Regions from separate parts of the Gordonia sp. IITR100 genome, predicted to be linked through region 2. Evidence: predicted binding sites of a transcription regulator. Region 2 holds the regulator's gene; the other holds the start of a gene.
What was found. Region 2 encodes LexA, which represses DNA repair genes until DNA is damaged. Its sites were predicted from a motif close to CGAACANNTGTTCG; they were not measured.

Region 1 (12,043 bases), on a different contig from region 2:
CGCTCCCGGGTTTGATCTCGCCCGGCACCGAGGTCTCGGGCGCCGTGTCACCGAGAACGGCTACCTCGATCTCGCGCCCGGTGACGGCCTCCTCGATGATGACCACGTTGTCGTATCGGAGCGCGAGATTCACCGCCGTGTCGAGTTCGGCATCGTCGTGCGCCTTGGTGATGCCCACCGACGAGCCGAGGTTCGCCGGCTTGACGAACACCGGGAGCCCCAGCGCGTCGATCGCGCGGGCGGTGATCGTCTCCGGGTCGTCGACACCGTCGCGGAACTCGACCCAGCGGCACTGCGGGATGCCTGCCTGCTCGGCGACGATCTTGGCCATCGCCTTGTCCATGCACACCGCGGACGACAACACACCCGCGCCCACATACGGCAGCTTGAACAACTCGAGCATCCCCTGGATGGTGCCGTCCTCACCGTGTGGTCCATGGAGAAGGGGAAGGACGACCGTGATGGCCTGGTCCGCGTGACCACGCAGTTCGGTCAGCGGGTCGACGGCGGTTCCGGCGACCTCGAGGGTGTCGGGGAGTGGCGTGCCGTCGGCGATGGCGGCGATCGCCTTGTCGTTGCGCAACCACGTCCCGTCCTTGGCGATGCCGATGGGGACCAGGTCGTACTTGGTCCGGTCGGCCGCGGCCAGGACATGAGCCGCTGTGACCCGCGACACATCATGCTCGGCGGAGACGCCACCGTAGAGAACCACCAGACGCAACAGCCGAGAAGACATGCCTGTCACGATACGGCCCCGTGCAATCGGGTTCTCGGCGTGTGCTGGGGACTCGGCTAGCGTGAGACCGTGCATTTCAGAGCAAGCGAGGTCGCGGAGGCCGTGGGCGGGGAGCTGCTGGGCCCCGACGTGCAGATCGACGGGGCGAGCATCGACTCGCGGAGTGTTCGGCCGGGCCAGCTGTTCGTGCCGATCGTCGCCGAGCGCGACGGCCACGATTTCATCAAGTCGGCGCTCGACGCCGGGGCCACCGCCTACCTCACCTCGAGGGTCGACCCGGTCGGCGGGACCGCCATCCGCGTCGCCGACACCGCGCTCGCCCTCGCCGACCTCGGTCGAGGGGTCCGCGCCCGGGTCCCCGATCGCGTGGTGGGCATCACCGGCTCGGTGGGCAAGACCTCGACCAAGGATCTGCTCGCGGGTGTGCTGCGCACCACCTACCGCACCGCGGCGAGCGAGAAGTCGTTCAACAACGAGCTCGGGCTCCCGATCACCCTCGCCGCGGCCGCCGACGACGTGGAGGCGGTGGTCCTCGAGATGGGCGCCCGCGGCATCGGGCACATCGACCTGCTGTGTTCCATCGCGAAACCGACGGTCGGCGTGATCACCCGCGTCGAGGGCGTGCACCTGGAGCTGTTCGGTGACATCGAGTCCGTCGCGCGCGCGAAGGGTGAACTGGTGGAATCGCTCCCGGCCGACGGGATCGCGGTGCTCAATGCCGACCATCGGTACGTCGCGGCGATGGCGGATCGCACCTCGGCACGTGTCCTGCGCTACGGGCTCTCGCCGGACGCCGATGTGTACGCGTCCGACATCGTCCTGGACGACGAGTTGCGCGCGTCGTTCCGGCTGCACACACCGTGGGGTTCGACGGAGGTCCGACTGGGCGCCCGCGGTGAGCACCAGGTCCCCAACGCGCTGGCGGCGGCGGCCGCCGCCGGCGGGCTCGGGGTGCCGGTCGAGTCGATGGCGGACGGGTTCCTCGCCGCCGAATTGTCCGGTCTACGAATGGAACTCGCCACCTCGTCGCGAGGCGTCACGGTCCTCAACGATGCCTACAACGCCAACCCGACGTCGATGTCGGCTGCGCTGCGGTCGCTGGCGACCCTCCCCGCGTCGCGTCGGGTGGCGGTTCTCGGCACCATGGCCGAACTCGGCGCCGACTCGCCAGACCAGCACCGTGCGATCGCACTGGAGGCCAGGGATCTGGGCATCGAGGTCATCGCGGTCGCCGAGGCCGACTACGGTGACACCGCTCGGCACGTTTCCGACGTCGACGGCGTGTCGGCCGAACTCGGCGACCTCGACGACGGGACCGCAGTGCTGGTCAAGGGGAGTCGGGTCGCCGCCCTCGAGCGCGTGGCGCAGGCGCTGCTGGACTGAGGGGGTTCGGCAGGCGAGAGCTCAGTGGTGGAAGTGTGACCCATCCCCCTCGCGTGGCATCGGGCTCTCCAGGCGATTGAGGAAGTCGACCTCGGTCCGGATGTCGGCGATGAGTGCACGGGCGAGGTCGTGACTCAGCCCGGCGCGCACGACGATTCGCTGCACGGTCAGGTCGGCGAGGTCGTCGGCCATCGGGTATGCGGGAACCAGCCAGCCCTTCATGCGCAGGCGGTCGGACAGGTCGTAGAGGTTCCAGTTCTCGCTGTGCCCGGCCTTCAGTTTCCAGGCGAAGACCGGGATCGTGTCGCCCTTGCTGACCAATTCGAGGCCGTCGATCTGGGCGATCTGTCCGGAAAGCCATTGCGCCACATCGAGAGAACCCTGCTGGACCTGGGTGAAGCCGGCGCGGCCGAGCCGCAGGAACACGTAGTACTGCAGCAGGACCTGTGCGCCGGGGCGGGAGAAGTTGAGTGCCAGGGTCGGCATGTCGCCGCCGAGGTAGGAGCAGTGGAACACCATGCTCTCGGGCAGTGCGTCGGTGTCGCGCCACACGATCCAGCCGACACCTGGATAGACCAGTCCGTACTTGTGGCCCGAGGTGTTGATCGAGACGACACGGTCGACACGGAAGTCCCATTCGAGGTCCGGCTGACAGAAGGGGGCGATCATCGCACCCGACGCGCCGTCGATGTGGATCTTGACGTCGAGCCCGGTGTCGGCCTGGATCTCGTCGAGCTTGGCCGCGATCGCGGTCACCGGCTCGTACATCCCGGTGTAGGTCTGTCCCATGATGGCGACGACCCCGATCGTGTTCTCGTCCACGTACTTCTCGAGCTCGTGACCGTCGAGGACGAGGTGGTCGGGGCTGATCGGTACCCATTTGGGCTCGACCTCGAAGTAGTTGCAGAACTTCTCCCAGCACACCTGGACCGCCGTCGACAGCACGATGTTGGGATTCTCGGTCGACTTGCCCTCGGCGCGGCGCCGGGTCTGCCAGTGCCGTTTGAGCGCGAGCCCACCGAGCATGCAGGCCTCCGACGAGCCGATCGTCGAGGTACCGATCGCGTTGTCGACGTCCGGGTTGTGCCACAGGTCGGCGAGGATGCGCCAGCACCGGTCCTCGATCGCGGCCGTCTGCGGGTACTCGTCCTTGTCGATCATGTTCTTGTCGAAGGTCTCCGAGTACAACTTCTTCGCCTCGTCGTCCATCCACGTCGACACGAAGGTCGCGAGGTTCAGGCGGGCGTTCCCGTCGAGCATCGCCTCGTCGTGGACGATCTGATAAGCCGTGTCGGGCAACAACATCGAGTCGCCCAGCGCGAACTTGGGGAGGTCGGTGGCCTCGCCGTCGCGGTTGAAGACGGTGCGCAGGTTCATCGCATCGCCGATGTTGGTGGTGGCGCGGGCGCCACCGCTCTTGTTGTGGACGCCCGGGTCGGTGGTCATGGACACCGAACCTATCCGACCCGGACGACCGGCGGGTGGCGATCTTTCACCCTCGTCCCGCGTTTGCGTGGATCACCTCCCGCAGGTAGACGGCCAGGCCGGGGGCCTGCTCGTCGTAGTGTGCGGTGAACCGCGGATCCGCGACGTACATGTCGGCGAGGCAGACCTGCATGTGGTGATCACAGTCGTAGAAACGCCCGATCTGTGCGCGGTGCTCTTCGGCGAGCGAGTTCGCCTCGGCGGTGCCAGGAGTCACCCCGCGACGCATCGCGTCCGCGAGCCGCCGTTCCAGGTCGTCGGTCTCCTCCTTGATGAGCTGCCAGTCCTCCTTGGAGAACTGCCCGGTCCGCTTCTGGCTCTGCTTCCACGCGTCGGTGTTCCCCCAGCGTTCCTCGGCCTCGGCGGCGTACTCCTCGCCTGGCCATCGGTCGCCGAAGATCTCGGCCTGCTCGGCCGCCGACAGGGCGATGCCTTCCTTCTTTGCGTTCATCATCTCCTCCAGTGAGGCGACCATCCGGAGCAGGCGATCGATCCGTTCGGTCAGCAGCTCGCGCTGCGTCTCGAGGTGACCCATGGGGTCCACGTCCGGATCGTCGAGCAGGGTCGCTATCTGCTCAAGGGAAAAGCCCAGCTCACGGTAGGTGAGTACCTGGTGGAGACGTTCGACGTCGGTGTCGTCGTAGACGCGGTACCCGGCTGGTGTCCGACCGGATGGCACCACCAGGCCGATCTGGTCGTAGTGATGCAGCGTGCGGATGCTGACGCCGACCATGCCGGCGACGACACCGACGGTCAGCTCCCGGGTGTCCACCTTCGAAGTGTGCTTTTCCTCGCTCACATCGACAACCCTGCTGCCTGACGTCGCGTGAGGGTCAAGCGAGCGGAGCGATCGGTGGACGGCTCATGCCGTCGGCGTCATAGAAACTTGACATGTGTATCAGATTGGAAACTAGGGTACGGGTGCACCGAGCTCGGGCCGTCAGCCCGATAGTGTTGATATCACCTGCAACATCAGTAACACGCGTACCACGATCTGGAGTCACCGCATGTCCGTGCCGTATGGCCGCAGCCCCCGCCGAGGCCTCGGCATCCGAGCCCTGTTGACCGCGGCGGCCACCGTAGTCGCTCTCCTCGTCGGACTCGTCACGGCCGGCGGGGCCCAGGCAGCGGACGGATACGCATACGTGAATCTCGGTGACAGCTACAGCGCAGGCGCATCGGTGTTCCCCCAGGCGACGAGCGCGGCGACCTTCTGCTCGAACTCGGCGATCAACTACTCCAGCCTCGTTGCCAAACGACGCGGGACCGAGGTCGTCGATGTCAGTTGCGCGGGCGCGACGACCGAAGACCTGACCAAGTCGCAGTATCGGTGGCAAGGACCCCAGATCAGCGCGATCGGACCGGCCACCCGCTTGATCACCCTCACGATCGGCGCGAACAACAACGGACTGTTCAGCAACTCGACCTCGGCCTGCCAGCGGGCGTGGATGGCCGCGCCGCTGTCGGCGACCCCATGTCGCGACGAGTTCGGTACCTCGTTGGTCGACAAGATCAAATCCTCGACCTACCCCGACCTCGTGAACGCCCTGCGCCTCGTCGGCCGCGAAGCGCCGCGCGCACGCGTCGTCCTCGTCGGATATCCGCAGATCTTCCCGGCCACGGGTTCGGCGCTCTGCTCGGCGTCGTTGCTCACGACGCCCGGGGACACCGCGTACCTGCATCGTGTCTTCAAAGCCCTCAACGACGCCATGCGCCGCGCCGCCGCAGCCACCCGCGTGACCTTCGTCGACATGACCAAGGTCTCCGCGGGCCACGACGCCTGCGCGGGCGAACGGCGATGGGTCGAGCCGACGCTCGGTGCGGTCAGCTTCCCCGCGATGCACGCCAACGCGCGCGGCCAGAAGGCGATGGCCGACCAGGTCGTGGCCGCGCTGCGGTGAGGGACCGCTGTGCGGGCTGCTCGCCGTGTAGAGGCACTGCTCACTGGTCGGTAGGGGGGTACTCATGGGACTCATTCGGTCGTACACCAGGCTCAGCGACGATGAACTGCGCGAAATCAACATGATGGGTTCGGCCCGGGACATCGCCGACTTCGTCAGCAGCCTCCGTGAAGCCGACCCGACCATCTCCACCGACATCGACAAGGCGTATCAGGCACTCGAGCTGATGTTCGACCGATCGGCGATGCCTGTGAACCCGGTCCGAGGGCAAGGAATGGCGCCCGGCAACATCGACTTCGGCGAAGGTATCCCGAACTACATGAGTCCCGAGTACGTGGTGGCCACCCGGGACATCCTCGCGCACATCACCTTCGACACGTTGCTCGATGACACCACCGCGACAGAACTCGCTCGCCAGGAGGTGTGGCCGATGATGCGCCATTGGGACGATGGGGCTGTCGAACATCTGGGCCCCATAGAAGAACTACGGCGCGAAACCGATGACCGCGGTGCCCTTCTGGCAGGCCGCGAGGACGCCTTCGAGCTGAGACGGTGCGCAGGTCCAACCGGCCACCGACTGCTGCTGGCCGGTGGTGATCTTCGGTCCGTACTGGGTGGCGATGGTCCGCGCCGAATCACAGGACACGTCGCCGGCGAGGATCATGACTCGCAACGCGCCGTCGGGGCCCGGGATGGTGCCGCAAGTGGTGTCTGAATCGTCGGACGCGGTCGCACTCGACGTCGTCGTCGACACCGGCTTGCGACCGGGGACCACCGGCGGCGAGGTGGCGGGTTGTTCGGCGGACGGTGATCCCGACTCCGCGGCAACGGCCTGAGAGGTCGACGACGCGGTGGTCACGTCCTGTTCCGCGCCGCAGGCCACGAGCATCGACATCGCCGCCGCGAGTCCGAGGGTCGCCGCCGCGACCCTGATCGGTCGGCGAGAGCGGCTCGTGGAGGGACCGGTGGGACGAGATCTGCGCGACATGGTTCACCACGGTAGCGAATGCGGTCTCGTCGACCGCACCGGTGGCCGGTGTCGGTCGGCGGTTTGGGATGGGCGCGCCCGACCTGCGAAGATGCTGGACGTGAGCAGTACCGGAACCGAAGTCGCCGACCCCACCTACGCCGTCGGCACCACCCTCGCCGGCACCCGTGGGCGCACGGGGACGATCACCACACCGCATGGTCAGATCCACACCCCCGCGTTCATCCCCGTCGGTACCAAGGCGACCGTGAAGACGGTCCTCCCGGAATCGGTCTCCGCCCTCGGCGCCCAGGCCGTGCTCGCCAACGCCTACCACCTGTATCTGCAGCCGGGGCCGGAGATCATCGACGCGGCCGGCGGGCTCGGCGCGTTCATGAACTGGCGGGGGCCCACGTACACCGACAGCGGCGGCTTCCAGGTGATGTCGCTGGGCGCGGGGTTCAAGAAGGTCATCTCGATGGAGGCCACCGGCACGCCCGACGACGACCTCACCGCCAACGGCAAAGAACGGCTCTCGCGGGTCGACGACGACGGGGTGACCTTCAAGTCGCACCTCGACGGTTCGGCGCATCGCTTCACGCCGGAGGTGTCGATGCAGATCCAACACCAGCTGGGCGCCGACATCATCTTTGCCTTCGACGAGCTGACCACCCTGATGAACACTCGCGAGTACCAGGTGAATTCGCTCGAGCGCACCCGGTTGTGGGCGATTCGCTGTCTCGCCGAACACAATCGGCTGAGCGTCGAACGCGCACACCGGCCGCAGCAGTCGCTCTGGGGTGTCATCCAGGGCGCCCAGTACGAGGATCTGCGGCGCAAGGCCGCTCGCGACCTCGTCGCCTTGAGCGAGGCGGACCGCGCGGCCGGCGGAAAGGGCTTCGGCGGCTACGGCATCGGCGGAGCACTCGAGAAGGACAACCTCGGCACCATCGTCGGCTGGGTCAACGACGAACTCCCGGAGGACTCCCCGAAACACCTCTTGGGGATCAGTGAACCCGACGACATCTTCACCGCCATCGAGAACGGCGTCGACACCTTCGACTGCGTATCGCCGACCCGGGTCGCCCGCAACGGTGCGATCTACTCACTCGACGGCCGGTACAACGTCACGAATGCCAAGTATCGCAGTGACTTCCGGCCGCTCGACCCCGAGGTCGAGAACTACACCTCGCAGTACAGCCGGGCCTACCTGCATCATCTGTTCAAGGCGAAGGAAGGCCTCGGCCCCACGCTGGCGACGCTGCACAACGTGTCCTTCATCGTCACGCTCGTCGACCGGGCCCGCCAGGCCATCGAGAACGGCACATACACCGAGTACCGCGACGAGTTCCTCCGGCGTTACTACGGAGGTCCCCGGTAGGCGTGACCATTGCTCAGAACGGTGGCGGGTTGGCGTCGTTCCAGCGCTTCTCGGCGCGTTGGTGGCGTCGGAAGTCGTTGTCGCGCTGGGTGTTGAGTCTGTCTCGGGCGGGGTGATCGGGTGACCGTCTGGGGAAGAGCTTGTTGAACAGGTCGCGTCCGCTGAAGGCGTTGCCGACGAACATGTGCCCGGTGGGGGTGGTGAACCAGGCGGTGCGGGACTCGTCTTGGTGGTCCTGCCAGCTGGTGAAGGTCTTGATGCGGTGATGGAACCGGCACAGCGGTTTGAGGTTGCGCGCATCGGTCGGGCCACCGCGACGCGGGTCGGTGTGATCGAAGGGTTCGGTGTGGTCGAGATCGATCTGCCAGACCGGGGCGTTGCAGCCGGGGAAGGTGCAGCACAGTTCGCCGGCGCGCACCAGCGCCTGCAGCTTCTTCGAGGGGGTGTATCGCGTTGTCGAACTGTCCGCGTCGGGAGGCGGTGAACCGTCGGGTGCGTCGGGTGCGGGATGGATGTAGGTGCGGCGGGCTTCGGCGAGGAGTGTTCGGGCGGTGTCGGCGTCGATGATGCCGTGGCGGTCGAGGAAGGCGGGGTCGTCGTCGAGGCCGATCAGGGTCGACAGGTTCACCACGATGTGGAAAGTCGCGCGCGGCGCGGGTGAGTCCGACGCCGAGGCGGCCGGCGCGGCCGGGTCATCGACAACGACGTCGGCTGACGGGTCGACGTCGTTGTCCGCATCCACCATCTCAGCAGCTGATGTAGGCGGCTCGGCGGTATCCACTGTCGCTGCGTCGAGGTCTGGTGCTGTGTCGGGTTCGGTTGCGGTGATGACACAGTCGTCGCAGAGGCAGGTGATGGCGGCTTCACCCCGGGCGAGCGCTTTCAGAGCGTCGACTCGGCGGTTGGCCAACTTTCGAGGGTCACCGGCGTGGACCGCGGTGGCCATCGCCGTCAGGCGGGCGTCGAACTCGGCGGCATCAGCATTGGGCAGCGTGCCGGAGATCCGGGACTGCCCGGGTGTGAAGCGATCGGGGCTCACCGTCACCTTGCGATCACCCTTGACGCGTTCCTTGCGTCGACGGACCGCGTCGGGCGCCCACTTGGCGACGATGGAATCGACCATGGCGGTGAACCGCGCCGTCGACATCGGTGCGCGGGCGAAGATCGCCTCGGCCAGATGGGCGTCCACGGTCTGCATCTCTTCGTCGTCGGTGATGAGATCGGTGCGCTTGAGCGCGATGAGGAAGCGGCGCTTGTCGATTCGACCACACGCGAGTGCGTGTCCGGTAAAGGAGAGTCGGTAGCGCAGTGCGTCGCCGGCCTCGATGAGATCTTTCGCCTCGGCCGGCGTCACCGTGAGGGTGGCACCGACTTCGGCGATGGCCTGCTCGAGCCCGTTCGGCCCGAACTGCTCGTAGGGGTTCTCGCCCGCGGCCACTCGCGCGGACAGGTGCTCGAAGGCTTCGATGGAGTCGAGTTCGCCGTTGTGCGTCTCGGCGCGGCGCTGCGCGTAATCCATCTCGCGTTCGTCGTGAATGAGGCTGGCAACGACCATCATTCGATGCGCGGACGCTGCTGCCAAGCCCGCGCAGTGATTCAGGACCTCGACGAGTTCAGAAGCGGAGAGTTCGTGGTCGGGACGAAAGCGCGGCTCGACCGACTCCTGCGATGGGTCCACCGATGTGAATCCGGCCCCCGCCCCCGATGACATACCTCCACGATACTCGAACATACGTGCGAGTCAAGGGTGGTCTCTGGATTTCTCGGGGTGGTCTGGCAATCGAATCACGCCGCACCGACAGGAGTTACGCGTCGCCTCGGTGGCCTCGACGGACGCGGCGTCCTCGCTTCGCTCGGTCGACGCTGCTCGACCAGCGGGACACTGCGGCGCTGCTCGACCAGCGGGGCACTTCGACGCGGCTCGACCAGCGGGACACTGCGGCGGTGCTCGACCAACAGAGGGCGGCGCACCACAACGAGCGACGGCGGACGGGCGTCAGCGCGAGTCCTCGGCAACCATCCGTTCGCGGATGCCGCCGGCGACCCCGGTGCTGTCCGGGTTGGGGTCGTGGATCGCACCCGCGTGCGGCTCGACCGGTGTCCCCTTCTCGGTCTCGGACTTCGCCGTCGCCGCGGAGGACCGCTCGGTGATCCCGGGCATGAGATGGTGAGAAGCGTTGGCGGCCTTGGCCTTGTAGCCGACCGGTTGGTCCAGCTTCGGGTCGGTGCAGGCTGCCACGATCGCGTCGACCACGATCTGCGGATCGTCCATCGCGGACATCCGCGGTTCGTGTCCGGTGTAGTTGGCGGCGTGGACCCACCATGGGGTGTCCACGGCCCACGGCATGATGGTGCCGACCTTGATGGCGTCGTCGCCGGCCATGCGCAGCTCTTCGCTGATCGAGTGCCCGAGGCTCCGAACCGCCGCCTTCGTTGCGGCGTAGGTGTTCTGGAGTGCGATGGGTACCTCGCTGTCGACCGAGCCCACGTTGATGAGTGTGCCGCGACCCTGCGACCGGAAGACGCGCAGCGCCGCATGTGCGCCGTAGATCAGGCCCTTCAGGTTCACGTCGACGAGGCGAGCGTGGTCCTCGATCGGGATGTCCCAGAAGTATCCGACCGCGCCGACGCCGACGTTGTTCACCCACACGTCGATCGACCCGAACCGTTCGAGCGCGGCGGACGCGAGATGGGCGACGGCACGCGGATCGCTGACATCGGTGGGCACCGCCAGCGCCGACCCGCCCTTGCCGGTGATCTCTGCGACGACCTCGTCGAGGACCGCGGTTCGACGCGCCGCGACGACGACGTTCGCGCCGAGTTCTCCGAGTCGCACCGCGGCGCCGCGTCCGAATCCGCTCGACGCGCCGGCGATCACGACGGTGGAGCCGTTGATTTCCTTGTTGTCTGTCATGGTGATCGCCTACCCGAGGCGGGGTTCACCAAACCGAGAGGAGGCGCGCTCAGCCCGCGGCGCGGGACTGCCGGAAGGACTCGATCGCGGCGAGATCGTACGAGTTCGCCCCGGTCCCGATGCCCTGGGCGACGTGCGCGGCCACCGCGCAACCGAGTTCGGCGGAGTCGGCGAGACCGAGCCCGCGCAGGCGGCCGGTCAAGAACCCGGCGGAGAACGAGTCGCCGCAACCAGTGGTGTCCACGACGTCCACCTCGAACGCCGGCACCGTGACCACATCGTCGCCGGTCACGACCAGCGCGCCGTCGGCGCCGCGGGTGAGCGCCACGCAACCGACACCGCGGTCCAGGAGCGCCCGTGCGCCGTCGGTGAGGTCGTCGGTTCCGGTCAGTCCCCGGGTCTGCTCGTCGTTGGGCAGCAGGTAGTCGAGGTGGGGAAGTGCGTCGGCGATCCACTCGAGAAGGCCGGGGTCGCCACCCGACAGCAGATCGGCCGACGTCGTGATCCCGCGGTCGCGCGCCCGGCCGAGGAGCACGGCGGCGACCGCGCCGCCGAGGAACTCCGGGCCGCCGAGGTGCAGGTGGTCGAGCCCGGTCAGCGCGTCTGCACCCAGGTCGTCGAGCGTGAACTGCGCATTCGCCCCGATGCAGTGCCACGCGGGACGGTCCCCGTTGGGTTGCACGGGTATGACCGATGACGACGTCTGGACCCCGGGCTTCGGAACCAGGCCGCCGGTGTCGACGCCTTCGGCGTCCAGCAGTGCGGTCAGCGAACGCCCGATCGTGTCGTCGCCGATCGCTCCGTGGGTCCGGACCGTGGCGCCCAGCCGACTGAGGACGAGCGCGGTTCCGCCCGCGGTGCCGGCGGCGGAGAAACCGATGGACTGGACGAGCGCGCCGTCGGACCCCGCCGGGATGGACTCGATCCCGACGACGTGGATGTCCAGCACATGGACGCCCACGGTTGCGATCGTCGGCGGTTCGAGCCGCGGTGAGGGTGTCACGTCCGGTTCTCCTTGGGTGTCCCGTAGTCCAGCCGGATCGCCTGGGCGACAGTGGACTGCTGTTGGTCCTCGGTGAGTTCGCGAGGCCGGCCCATGCTGCTGGTCCGGTGAAAGAGGGTCGCGAGCCACTCCAGCAGCAGGGCGTTCTCCACCGCGTGGGCCAGGCTGGAGCCGCGTGCCACCGAACCGTGGTTCGCCATCAGCGCGACCTGGGTGTCGACCAGCGCGTCGGCGACGATCCCGGCGAGCTCCGGGCTCCCGAACGTGGCGTAC
Region 2 (12,043 bases):
GACCGACCGTCGCCGCATTCGGGAGCGGATGGCCAAGCTGCGGCGCGAGATCCGTGGCATGAAGAAGGCGCGGACGACGAAACGTGCTGCGCGCAAGAGCGGTTCGATCCCGACGATCACCGTCGCCGGCTACACCAACGCGGGCAAGTCCAGCCTGGTCAACGCGATGACCGGCGCCGGTGTCCTCGTGCAGGACGCGTTGTTCGCGACCCTGGATCCCACCACCAGGCGGGCGACGCTCGACGACGGCCGCGCGGTCGTCTTCACCGATACGGTCGGGTTCGTCCGGCATCTGCCGACCCAGCTCGTCGAGGCGTTCCGGTCGACGCTCGAGGAGGTCGTCGACGCCGATCTGCTTCTGCACGTCGTGGACGGTGCGGACGCCTTTCCGATAGAGCAGATCTCGGCCGTCCGTCAGGTCATCAACGAGATCGTCGCCGAAGAGGGCGTCACCGCGCCGCCGGAGTTGTTGGTCATCAACAAGATCGACGCCATCGACGGCAACCGCCTCACCGAGTTGCGTGGCGCGCTCGGTCCGGATGCGGTGTTCATCTCCGCCCGAACCGGTGAGGGACTGCCCGAACTCTTCGGGCGGGTGCGCGAGTTCGTCGGTCGCGAGGACGTCGAGATGACCATCGAGGTGCCGTTCGACCGGGGTGATGTCGTGTCTCGCGTCCACAGCGAGGGCGAGGTCATCTCGTCGGAGCACACCGAGACCGGTACCACGATGAAGGTCCGCGTCCCGGCCGCTTTCGCGGGCGAGATCGCGGACCTCCGGATCTGAGCGCTTCGCCGGTTGTACGGACCCAGTCGGCTGTACGGACCCAGTCGGCTGTACGGACCCAGTCGGCTGTACGGACCTAGTCGGCGTCGAGATCCTTCTCGACGAGACCGACGATGGTGTCGAGCGCGGCCTGGTCGTCGGCCGTCACGACCACGCGGGTGCCCTTCTCGGCCCCGAGCGTCATGATCATCAGCGCCGACCCCGCGTCCACCGGGTCACCGCCCTCGAGGCCCAGCGTCACCGGGCTGCCGGTCTCGGCGACCGCCTCGGCGATGATCGTGGCGGGGCGGGCGTGCAGTCCGACTGCGGAGCCGACGGTGGCGGTGGTGCTGGGCATGGGAACTCCTTCGAGTGATGTCGTGCGATCTGCGGTGGTTGTCGGGCGATTCGGTGCCGGGGAGCGCCCCGGATGTCAGGTGGTCGTGTGATCGGGTGTCAGACGGCGACCGCCTCGAGTTCGTCGAAGGCGACGGCGTCCCGACTGCGGTGCACCTGCTTGGCCGCGACCACCAGGACAGCGGACAGCACCGTACCGGCGACCAGCGCGACGAGGAACAGGACCCAGTTGTTCATGGCGAAGAAGACGAAGATGCCGCCGTGCGGGGCGCGCAGTTCGACACCGAAGGCCATGATCAGCGCACCGCTGAGGGCACCACCGGCCATCATCGACGGGATGACCCGGAAGGGGTCGACCGCGGCGAACGGGATGGCACCTTCGGAGATGAACGACGCGCCGAGGAGCCATGCGGCCTTGCCGTTCTCGCGCTCCGGTTCGGTGAACAGGCCCGGTCGGACGACGGTGGCGAGAGCCAGGGCGAGCGGGGGCACCATGCCTGCACACATGACCGCCGCCATGATCTGGAACTGCGCGGGTCCGGCAGTCGCCGCGTCGGCGATCCCGGCGGTGGCGAACAGGTACGCGCTCTTGTTGACCGGTCCGCCGAGGTCGAAGCACATCATCAGGCCGAGCACGATGCCGAGGGCGATGGCCGATCCGCCGGACATGCTCTCGAGGCCGCTGTTCATCTGCTCGGTCAGCCAGGCGAGCGGTTTGCCGAGGACCATGTAGAGCAGTCCGCCGACGATCATGCTGCCGAACAGCGGGATGACCACGACCGGCATGAGACCACGAGCCCACTGGGGCACCGGGGTCCGCGCGATCCACAGGCACACCACGCCGGCGATGAGACCGCCGATCAGTGCGCCGATGAAGCTGGCGCCCACGGCGAGCGAGACGATGCCGGCCACGAAACCGGGTGCGATACCGGGGCGGTCGGCGATCGCGAAGGAGATGTAGCCCGCGAGGACCGGTACGGCCAGGCCCATCACGCCTGAGCCGATCGCGAAGCTCACCGCGCCCAGGTACTGCAACAACCCGCCTGCCGGCAGATCCCAGAGGCTGTTGTTCAGGGCGATGAACGCGCCGTCGCTGAGGGTGCCGCCGTCGTCGAGGTTCGTGTTGGCGACCTCGTAGCCGGCGAGCAGGAAGCCGAGCGCGATGAGCAGTCCGCCCGCCGCGACGAACGGGATCATGTAGCTCACACCGGTCATGAGTGCCTGGCGTGTACGGCCGGCGAGACCGATGCCCGACTTCGACGAGTCGGCCGCGTCCGCGTCCGCGCCGTCGCCGGTGACGCGCGCCGCGTTCGGGTCGCGCCCCGCCGCGACCGCCTCGGCGATCATCGCGTCGGGCTCGTTGATGGCGCGCTTCACCCCGGATGCGATGACGGGTTTGCCGCGGAACCGGTTGCGGTCCTTGACCCCGACGTCGGTGGCGAAGATGACGGCGTCGGCCGACGCGATCACATCCGGATCGAAGGCCGTGGTCGCCGAGGACCCCTGGGTCTCCACCGCGAACTCGACGCCGGCCCGCTCGGCGGCGTACTTCAGGGCGTCGGCCGCCATGTAGGTGTGGGCGATGCCGGTCGGGCACGCGGTGATCGCGACGATGCGCGGCGTGGCCGGTCCCGGGTCCGGGGTCCGGTCCGAGTCCGGGTGGGCCGGCGCACCTTCGGGTTCCTTGGTAGACGTCGCTGGTGCTGCCGCGGCGGCCGGGGCAGGGGTCGACGGGGCAGGGGTCGACGGGGTGGCGGTCGGCGCGGTGGCGGGGGCAGGGGGTGCGGGGTCGATGGCCTCGTTGACCAATTCGATGACCCGCTCCTCGTTCTCGGCCGCGCGGAGCGAGGCCACGAAGTCGGGCCGGACGAGTGAGCGCGCCAGCGAGCTGAGGAGCTTCATGTGCGCACTGGCACCCCCCTCGGGCGCGGCGATGAGGAAGACCAGGTCGGCCGGCCCGTCCGGTGCGCCGAAGTCGACCTTGCGGGACAGCCGCGCCATGGCGAGACTGGCCGCGGTCACCGACGCGGTACGGGCGTGCGGGATGGCGATGCCGCCGGGAAGTCCGGTGGCGGACTTGGCTTCTCGGTCCAGTGCGGCCCGCGCGAGGTCGGCGGGATCGGTGGTCCGGCCGGCCGCGGCGAGGGCGTCGGCGAGCGTGGTGATGACGGCGGCGGGATCGCCGCCGGCGTCGACGTCGAGACTCACCGTCTGGTCGGTGATGATCTGCTCGGTCATGGCATGTCCTTCGGTGGAAAGGGTGGGGTCGGTGCTGGGTGGGTCGATGGTGGATGGAGTCGGTGCTGGATGGGTGCGGTGTTGGATGGATGTGAGGACCCGCCGGGACGGTGCCGTCAGGTCATGCGCGCGGCTCCCGACAGTTCGGTCACCCGCACGCCGGGGAGGTCGAGGTGGTCGGGCGTGGGGGCCTGGGTGCCGGCGAGCGATGCCGCCGCCGCGCCGTACGCCACGGCCGACCGGAGGCAGTCGGCGGGCGCGGCCCCGGTGCTCTGCGCGATGAGGTAGCCGGCCAGTGACGAGTCGCCGGCGCCGACGGTGCTGCGGGGGACGATCGGCGGCGGGGTCGCCGACCACACGCCGGATGCGGTGACCAACACGGCCCCGACGGCGCCGAGGGTGGCGAGGACGTTGCCCCCGATCTGCTCGGCGATGGTCGTAGCGGCGTCGATGACCGGTCCGAGATCGTTGCGCGCGAGTGCTTCTCGGAGCTGTCCGGGGTCGGCTCCGGTCAGTTCGGCGAGCTCGTCCTCGTTGGGCTTGATCAGGTCGACGCGACCGGTGACGCTGGCACGGAGGGGAGCGCCCGAGGTGTCCACCGCGACCCGGCATCCGGCGAGGACGAGGTCGTCGGCGATCGAGCGGTACCAGTCGTCGGGGACGCCAGGAGGCAGCGAACCGCAGAGGGTGACCCACTGCGCGGAGCCGGCGTGCTCACGGATCAGCCCGACTAGCGCCTCGCGATCCGGGCCCGTCAAGGTGACGCCCGGTGCGTTGATCTTGGTGGTCGTCCCGTCGGATTCGGCGATGGTGATGTTGGACCGGACCTCGCCCTCGACCGGCACGGCGTCGTAGGGGAGTGCGAGGTCGTCGAGTGCGGCCCGCAACGGGTCGCCCGGCCGCGCCGGGAGCAGTGCGCGGGTGGCCAGGCCCGCGGCCGCGACGACCCGGGCCACGTTGACGCCCTTGCCGCCCGGCTCGGTGCGGACCACGCCGGCGCGCTGCACCTCGCCGCGGGCGAGCGGTGCGCCGAGTTCGAGGGTGCGGTCGAGACTCGGGTTGGCGGTGACGGTGACGATCATGCGATCACGACCTCGACGCCACGCGCGGACAGGGCCGCCGAATAGGCCGGGTCGATCCCGGAGTCGGTGATGAGGACGTCGACGTCGTCGAGTCCGGCGAAGGAGGTGAGGTCCTCGCGGTCCATCTTCGAGCTGTCGGCAAGGACTACGACCCGTTGCGCGGCTGCGACCATCGCCGCCTTGACCGCGGCCTCGTCCGGGTCGGGTGTCGACAACCCGTGGGCCTCGCTCAGGCCGTTCGTCCCGATGAAGGCGGTGGTCACGCGCAGTCGGCGAAGCGCGTCCACGGTGTCGACGCCCACGGTCGCCTGGGTGAGACCGCGTACGCGTCCGCCGAGGGCATGGAGACCGTCGGGATGGGTTCCCGCGAGCAGGCCGGCGATGGGCAGGCTGTTGGTGAACAGGGTGAGCCTCCGATCGGGAGCGGTCGCCTCGGCCGCGCGGTAGGTGGTGGTGCCGGCGTCGAAGAGCACCGAGCCGCCGTCGGGCGGCAGGAACCGGATGGCCGCCCGGCCGATCGCGGTCTTCTGCTCGATCTGGCTCGACTCCCGTTCGTCGATCCCGAGCTCGCCGAGGGTGCGCATGATCTCGGCGCGCACGGCGCCGCCGTGGACCCGCTGGAGATGTCCGGCGCGTTCCAGTACCGCGAGATCGCGTCGGACGGTCTCGCTGGTGACGTCGAATTTCTCGGCGAGCGCGGCCACGGATGCCCGCCCCGCGAGGCGCACCTCGTCGACGATCGCCTGTTGTCTCTCCTCGGCGTACACACCGCTCCGATCTCCGGTTTCGACCACCCGCTTGTTGAGGCGTGTGGGATTGGATGTTGTAGTAATTGTGTTTACGCCTGTTTGTGTTGACAAGTCAAGCACTTTTTGTAACGGTGGTCACATCGATAGTCGAGTGAGAGGCAAGACGATGGCGCAGATCCTGACGGGAACCCCGGTGGTCGGCGGATTGGCCCACGGTCCCGCGCTGTGGCCGGGCGAGCGACCCGACCACTCGCCGGAGAAGCTCGGCGTCGGTGTGGAGATCGCCGAGGAACGGCGCGCCGACGAGGTCTCGCGCTTCGCCACCGCGGCCGGCGCCGTCGCGGCGCGGCTGCGCACGCGCGCGTCGCAGAACACCGGGGTGACGGCCGAGGTGCTCGCCGCGACGGCGGGCCTGGCCGAGGACCGCGGCTGGATCGGTGCCGCGACCGCGCTCATCGGCAAGGGCGCCCCCGCCGAGGCCGCTGCCGTCGCGGCCACCGAACAGTTCGCGGCGGTGTTCACCAAGCTCGGCGGACTGATGGCCGAGCGGGTCACCGATCTCAACGACGTGCGCGACCGGGTCCTCGCCGAACTGCTCGGCCTACCCGAACCTGGTGTGCCCACTCCGGAGGTGCCGTCGGTCCTGCTCGCCGACGACCTCGCGCCCGCCGACACCGCGGGCCTCGACCCCACGAGCACCATCGCCCTCGTCACCCGCCTCGGCGGACCGACCAGCCACACCGCGATCATCGCGCGCCAGCTGGGGATCCCGTGCGTGGTGGCGGTGGCCGACCTGGACGAGATCGAGCCCGGCACAACCGTTCTCGTCGACGGCAGCACCGGGCGAATCGAGGTGGAGCCCGATGCGGAGGCGGCCCGGGCTCGCGTCGACGAGGATCGGCGGCATGCCGCACTCGTCGCCGGCTGGACCGGTCCGGGGCAGACCGCCGACGGGGTGGCCGTGGCGGTGCTCGCCAACGTCGCCGACGGATCGTCGGCACGCGCCGCGGCCGGGTACCCAGTCGAGGGCGTCGGGCTCTTCCGCACCGAACTCGCGTTCCTCGAGCGTGCCGACGAACCGTCGGTGGACGAGCAGGCCGCGATCTACCGGGAGGTGCTCGATGCGTTCAACGGGCAGAAGGTGGTCATCCGCACCCTCGACGCCGGGTCCGACAAACCGCTCCGGTTCGTGACCCATCCCGACGAATCGAACCCAGCGCTCGGCGTGCGGGGTGATCGGATCGCGCTGGCGCACCCCGAGATCCGCGCGCATCAGCTCGACGCGATCGCGCAGGCCGCGTCGGGGTCGGCCGTCGCGCCGTGGGTCATGGCGCCGATGATCGCCTCGCCGGCGGAGGCGCGCACCTTCGCCGCCGAGGTCCGTGGCCGTGGTCTGGTCGCCGGGGTGATGATCGAGGTGCCCGCGGCGGCGATCCTGGCCGAAGCCGTCCTCGCCGAGGTGGACTTCGTGTCCATCGGCACCAACGATCTGACCCAGTACACGATGGCGGCCGACCGGATGTCGGCCGATCTCGCCGGACTGACCGACCCGTGGCAACCGGCCGTGTTGAGCCTCATCGCGGGAGTCGCGGCAGCGGGCGCACGTCAGGGAAAGCCGGTCGGGGTGTGCGGCGAGGCCGCCGCCGATCCGAACCTCGCCTGCGTGCTCGTCGGTCTCGGCGTCACCTCGCTGTCCAGCGCGCCGGCTGCTGCCGCGGCCGTGGGGGCCCGGCTCGGCGAGGTGTCCGCACCGGACTGCCGGGCCGCCGCCGAGGCCGCCCTGGCCACCTCGGATCCCGCCGCGGCGCGCGAGGCTGCCGCGGCGGTGCTCGACGGTTCGGTCGGCGGAGAGGTCAGACTCGCCGCATCACGGTGACGACCTTGCCGAGGATGACGGCATCGTTGCCCGGGATCGGATCGAACAGTTCGTTGTGCGGCATGAGCCAGACGTTGGGGCCCTGACGCTTGAAGGTCTTCACGGTGGCCTCGCCGTCGATCATGGCCGCGACGATGTCGCCGTTGTCGGCGACGTTCTGCTGCCGGACCACGACCCAGTCGCCGTCGCAGATCGCGGCGTCGATCATCGACTCGCCGACGACGCGCAACAGGAAGAGCGATCCCTCGCCGACCAGCTCACGGGGCAGCGGGAAGACGTCCTCGACGGCCTCCTCGGCCAGGATCGGACCGCCGGCCGCGATACGGCCGAGAACCGGCACGAAGGTCGGCTCGGGAAGCTGGCCGGCCGTCGGGGTGTCCGGCGACGGGGTGTCACTCGGGGCGATGTTGACCGCACGGGGACGGTTCGCGTCGCGCTTGAGCAGCCCCTTGCGTTCCAGCGTCCGCAACTGATGGGCCACCGACGACGTCGAGGCCAGGCCGACCTCGTCGCCGATCTCCCGGATGCTCGGCGGATAACCGCGCTCGCGCACCGAGCGGCGGATCACCTCCAGGACCCCGGCCTGTCGCGGGGTGAGTGAGGCCTCGGCGGCGGCGGCGTCGAACGGGGCCTCGTCGTCGGCGCCCCGCGCTCGGCCGCGCCTATCGCCGGTGTCACTCATGTTCGGTTCCTCTCGTCTTCGGAACGTGCTGGTAGATGGCTTGCGCCGGGTCCGAGCCTAGCGGAGTTCGACCGGCACCTCAAACATTTGTTCGATGTGTCGCGAGACTTTGTCGGGCCGTCGTGCTACAAATTCGAACATCAGTGCATCGAACATCTGATCGATGTTCGAACACCGACCGCGACACCCCGCACGATCCAGACACCAGAACACCGGAGGGCACCATGCGCACCGCCACTCTCGTCGCTCCCGTCCGCACCGACCGTCCCGACGCTGTCCGGCCCCCCACCGACCGCGCCGATCGGGTCCGGACGCGCGCCCCGCTGTCCGACGGCGGCCGGCCGATAGACAACCGGCCGGCCGGCACCCGACCGCGGGGTGCGTCGCCGGTGACCCCGCGGGTGGGCGGTACCCACTGTGGCTCTCCGGTCGGGGTGCGCGGGCGTGGCCCGGTCGGACCCGACGCGGCGGTGTTCCGTCGGCGCCGCCGCACCGCGGTCGCGCTCCTCGCCGGCGTCGGGCTGGCGTTCGTCGTGTGGGTGTTCGGTGTCGTGGGCCAGAACTACTCGGACTCGCTGACCCCGTCCGCCGTGAGTGCCGAGGTCGTCCACGTGCGCTCGGGGGACTCGCTCAGCTCGATCGCCGGCCGGGTGGCACCCGAGATGCCGCGCGAGGTCGTGATCGACGAGATCGTCGCGATGAACGATCTGGGGTCGAGCGCGCTGCAGGTGGGCCAGCCCCTGCTCACCCCCCGGTACCGCTGAGGCCGGGCGGTATCCTCGATGTCACAGGGGCCGGCCGACAAGCGGCGGGGCGCACGCTTCGGGTGCGTTCCAGCGTCCCGCGACCTGCGTGAGGACACGATGCGCTGCCCCTTCTGCAAGAACGACGACACCAAGGTCATCGACTCGCGTGTCGCAGATGAAGGGCAGGCCATCCGCCGCCGTCGCTCCTGTGTGGAGTGCGGTCGCCGGTTCTCGACCGTGGAGAGCGCCGTGCTCGCGGTGGTCAAACGCAACGGCGTGACCGAACCGTTCAGCCGGGAGAAGGTCATGCGCGGCGTGCGGCGAGCCTGTCAGGGCCGCCACGTCGCCGAGGACGCGCTCGCGCAACTCGCCCAGCAGGTCGAGGACACGGTGCGCGCCAGTGGATCGGCCGAGATCCCCAGCAACGAGGTCGGACTCGCCATCCTGGGTCCGCTCCGCGATCTTGACGAGGTGGCGTATCTGCGCTTCGCCTCGGTGTACCGGTCGTTCGACTCGGTGGAGGACTTCCAGCGCGAGATCGACGACCTGAAGGCGGCATCGGGTTCCGGGAGCGCGCTCGCCGAACCCGTGTCAGCCGAGTCGGTCCAGAGCTCGTAGGACCCGTTTCTCCGACACCGGGAACGCGGTACCGAGACGCTGGGCGAACAGCCCCACGCGCAACTCCTCGACGAGCCACTGCGCTTCGTCGTCGACCACCGCCCGCCGGTGCTCGGGTACCTGTTCGATGCGCTGGGCCCACCGTTCGACGACGCGATCGACGGCGGCCACCCCGGCCTGGTCGCGTGCTGCGGACGCGGGTAGTGCCTCCAGACGTGCTTGCGCGCCGTCGAGATAGCGCGGCAGATTCTCCAGGTGGCGTCGCGCGGTGGCCGCCACGAATCCGTCGAACACGAGGTGGGCGACCTGTTCGGCGACGTCGTCGGCAGCCAGCGAACCGGCGTGCCGGTCGATCGCCGCCCGCAGCGGGGCCATCCGTTCGAGGGCCGCGACGGCCAGCGAGAAGTAGTCCGGTGCGGCCGCGGCGACCCGTGGCCGGATCTGTTCGAGCAGCGCCGAGAAGGACTGCGGTGAGCGAACCGCGGCGAGCTCTGCGTCGTCGATGTCGGCGACCGTGTCCCGGGTCGCCCGGCGGGTGCAGTCGGCGAGCAGTGCCTCGATGGTCGAGTACGGGCTCTGGCTCAGGGCGAGTCGTTCGACCGGACTCAGCGAGCCGGCGATCCGCTTGTGCAGCGGAGGTATCGCGAGGTCGAGGAGGGCGACGATCCCTCGTCGCAGGAGGCGATCTCGTGTCTCGGGGCTCGCCGCATCGACGACGACGACGCCCCGCGCGTGGCCCTTCGCATCGGAGACCACGTCGATCGTCGGGTACCGGGTCAGCCGCTGCCCCGCGACATCGACCGTGGTCTGCTCGGCGAGCGAGCCGATCCCGTCTGCGGTCCAGGTCCGATACAGGGTGCGCGACACCGTCTTCGGCGCCGCGGGCGTTCCGGTCTGCTGAAGTTCGGGCAACGAGTCGGCGCGGGAGACGATCCGCCCGGAGTCGTCGGCCACCGCGAAATGCATGCGCAGGTGCGGCGGTACCCGGTGGGTGTCGAAATCGGCTGCGGTCACCCGCATCCCGGTGATCGCGGAGAGCTCGCGCGCCAGCCCGGTGGCCAGCGGCTCTTTGCGCGGGGTGAGCCGGCCGAGCGCGAGTTCGGCGAACCGCTGCGCGGGTGACATGCTCTTGCGCAGCTGTTTCGGTAGCGACTTGACCAGTGCGGTGGCCAGTTCGGCGCGCATGCCCGGTACCGACCAGTCGAAACCGGCCGGTCGGACATGGGGGAGCAGTGCCTGCGGGATCACGACGGTGACGCCGTCGTCGGGTGCGCCCGGTTCGAACCGGTAGCGCAGTTCGAGTCGGGTGTCGCCCTGCTGCCAGGCGCCGGGATAGTCCGTGGGGGCGACGTCGGTGCCTCCCGTGACGTCCTCGGGGCGCAGATCCAGCAAATCGGGTTCGGCACGGCGGGCCTTCTTCCACCAGGTGTCGAAGTGCCGGGCCGAGGTGACGTCGGACGGTAGCCGCTGGTCGTAGAACTCGAAGAGCTGGTCCTCGGTGATCACGAGACCCCGGGTGCGCGTGCGGTTCTCGACGTCCGAGGCGGCCTCGAGAAGCTTGCGATTGCGGTCGAAGAAGGCGTGCTGCGTCCGCCAATCGCCCTCGACGAGAGCGTGCCGGATGAACAGCTCCCGCGAGACCACCGGGTCGATGGGGCCGTAGTCGACGCGCCGGCGGGCGACGAGCGGGACCCCGTAGAGGGTCACGCGTTCGTAGGCCATCGCCGCTCCGCGTCTCGCCGACCAGTGCGGCTCGCTGTGGGTGCGCTTCACCAGATCCCCGGCGAGTTTCTCGGCCCACAGCGGATCGATCCCGGCGACGGTGTGGGCGAACAGGCGCGACGTCTCGAGGACCTCGGCCGCCATGATGAAGGCGGGCGGCTTCTTGGCGAGCGGAGAAGCGGGGAAGATCATCAGCGTGGTGTTGCGCGCACCGGTGAACTCGCGGCCCTCGGTGTTGCGGGCGGCGATGTTGCTGAGCAACCCGGACAGGATGGATCGGTGGACGGCGTCGGCGTCGAGTTCGGTCGGTGCGACCGACCAGTCGAGGTCCTTGACGATCTCGGTCAGCTGCCGATGGAGGTCCTGCCATTCCCGGATGCGCAGGAAGTGGAGGTACTCGCGCTCACACATGCGCCGAAAGCGGCTGGCGGACAACTCCTTGCGCTGTTCGCCGAGGTACCGCCACAGCTCCACGTAGGACAGGAAGTCCGACTGCGGGACGACGAAGCGCCGGTGCTGGGCGTCGGCGGCCTCCCGGTGCTCGGCCGGCCGTTCCCGTGGATCGGGGAGCGACATCGCGGCGGCGATCACGAGAAGGTGGTCGAGACAACCCAGTTCGTGTCCGGCGATGAGCATCCGGGCGACCCGGGGATCGACCGGGATCCGCGACATCGACCGGCCGATCGGGGTCAGTCGCGGGGGCCCGCCCTCGCGCGGGACGGTGATGGCGCCGAGTTCGGTGAGAACACCCATACCGTCGCGGATCGCGCGGTCGTCGGGCGGCTGGACGAACGGGAACTCGGCGATCTCACCCAGTTTCAGCGAGGTCATCTGGAGGATGACCGCCGCGAGGTTGGTGCGCAGGATCTCCGGGTCGGTGAAGGCCGGCCGGGAGTCGAAGTCGTTCTCGCTGTAGAGACGGATGCAGACGCCCGGGGCGACACGACCGCATCGACCGGCCCGCTGCCGGGCACTGGCCTGTGAGACCGGTTCGATGGGAAGACGATTGACCTTGGTCCTGGTCGAGTACCGACTGATACGGGCGGTGCCGGTGTCGATGACGTAGCGGATGCCGGGCACGGTCACCGACGTTTCGGCGACGTTGGTCGCCAGCACGATCCGGCGTCCGTCGGAGGGGGAGAACACCTTCTGCTGCTCGGCGATCGACAGTCGCGCATAGAGCGGCACGATCTCGGCACCGGGCCCCTTG

Region 1: the regulator LexA is predicted to act here: its motif matches at 9,579-9,592, upstream of B1818_RS02165 (HNH endonuclease signature motif containing protein).

Annotation. Positions count from the first base shown of each region.
Region 1 covers NZ_MVKV01000001.1:438,902-450,944, reverse strand. The annotation lists gene B1818_RS02205 (D-alanine--D-alanine ligase family protein) at 1-736, opposite strand, end outside; gene murF (UDP-N-acetylmuramoyl-tripeptide--D-alanyl-D-alanine ligase) at 806-2,119, shown strand; gene B1818_RS02195 (glutamate decarboxylase) at 2,141-3,565, opposite strand; gene B1818_RS02190 (MerR family transcriptional regulator) at 3,612-4,376, opposite strand; gene B1818_RS02185 (SGNH/GDSL hydrolase family protein) at 4,612-5,505, shown strand; partial or broken gene B1818_RS24710 (DUF1877 family protein) at 5,570-5,959, shown strand; gene B1818_RS02175 (hypothetical protein) at 5,990-6,493, opposite strand; gene tgt (tRNA guanosine(34) transglycosylase Tgt) at 6,585-7,853, shown strand; gene B1818_RS02165 (HNH endonuclease signature motif containing protein) at 7,867-9,564, opposite strand; gene B1818_RS02160 (SDR family oxidoreductase) at 9,850-10,767, opposite strand; gene B1818_RS02155 (carbohydrate kinase family protein) at 10,817-11,770, opposite strand; gene B1818_RS02150 (class II aldolase/adducin family protein) at 11,767-12,043, opposite strand, start outside.
Region 2 covers NZ_MVKV01000003.1:158,469-170,511, forward strand. The annotation lists gene hflX (GTPase HflX) at 1-784, shown strand, start outside; gene B1818_RS07150 (HPr family phosphocarrier protein) at 861-1,121, opposite strand; gene B1818_RS07155 (fructose-specific PTS transporter subunit EIIC) at 1,220-3,358, opposite strand; gene B1818_RS07160 (1-phosphofructokinase family hexose kinase) at 3,475-4,440, opposite strand; gene B1818_RS07165 (DeoR/GlpR family DNA-binding transcription regulator) at 4,437-5,207, opposite strand; gene B1818_RS07170 (phosphoenolpyruvate--protein phosphotransferase) at 5,356-7,065, shown strand; gene lexA (transcriptional repressor LexA) at 7,043-7,747, opposite strand; gene B1818_RS07180 (LysM peptidoglycan-binding domain-containing protein) at 7,972-8,511, shown strand; gene nrdR (transcriptional regulator NrdR) at 8,611-9,111, shown strand; gene hrpA (ATP-dependent RNA helicase HrpA) at 9,085-12,043, opposite strand, start outside.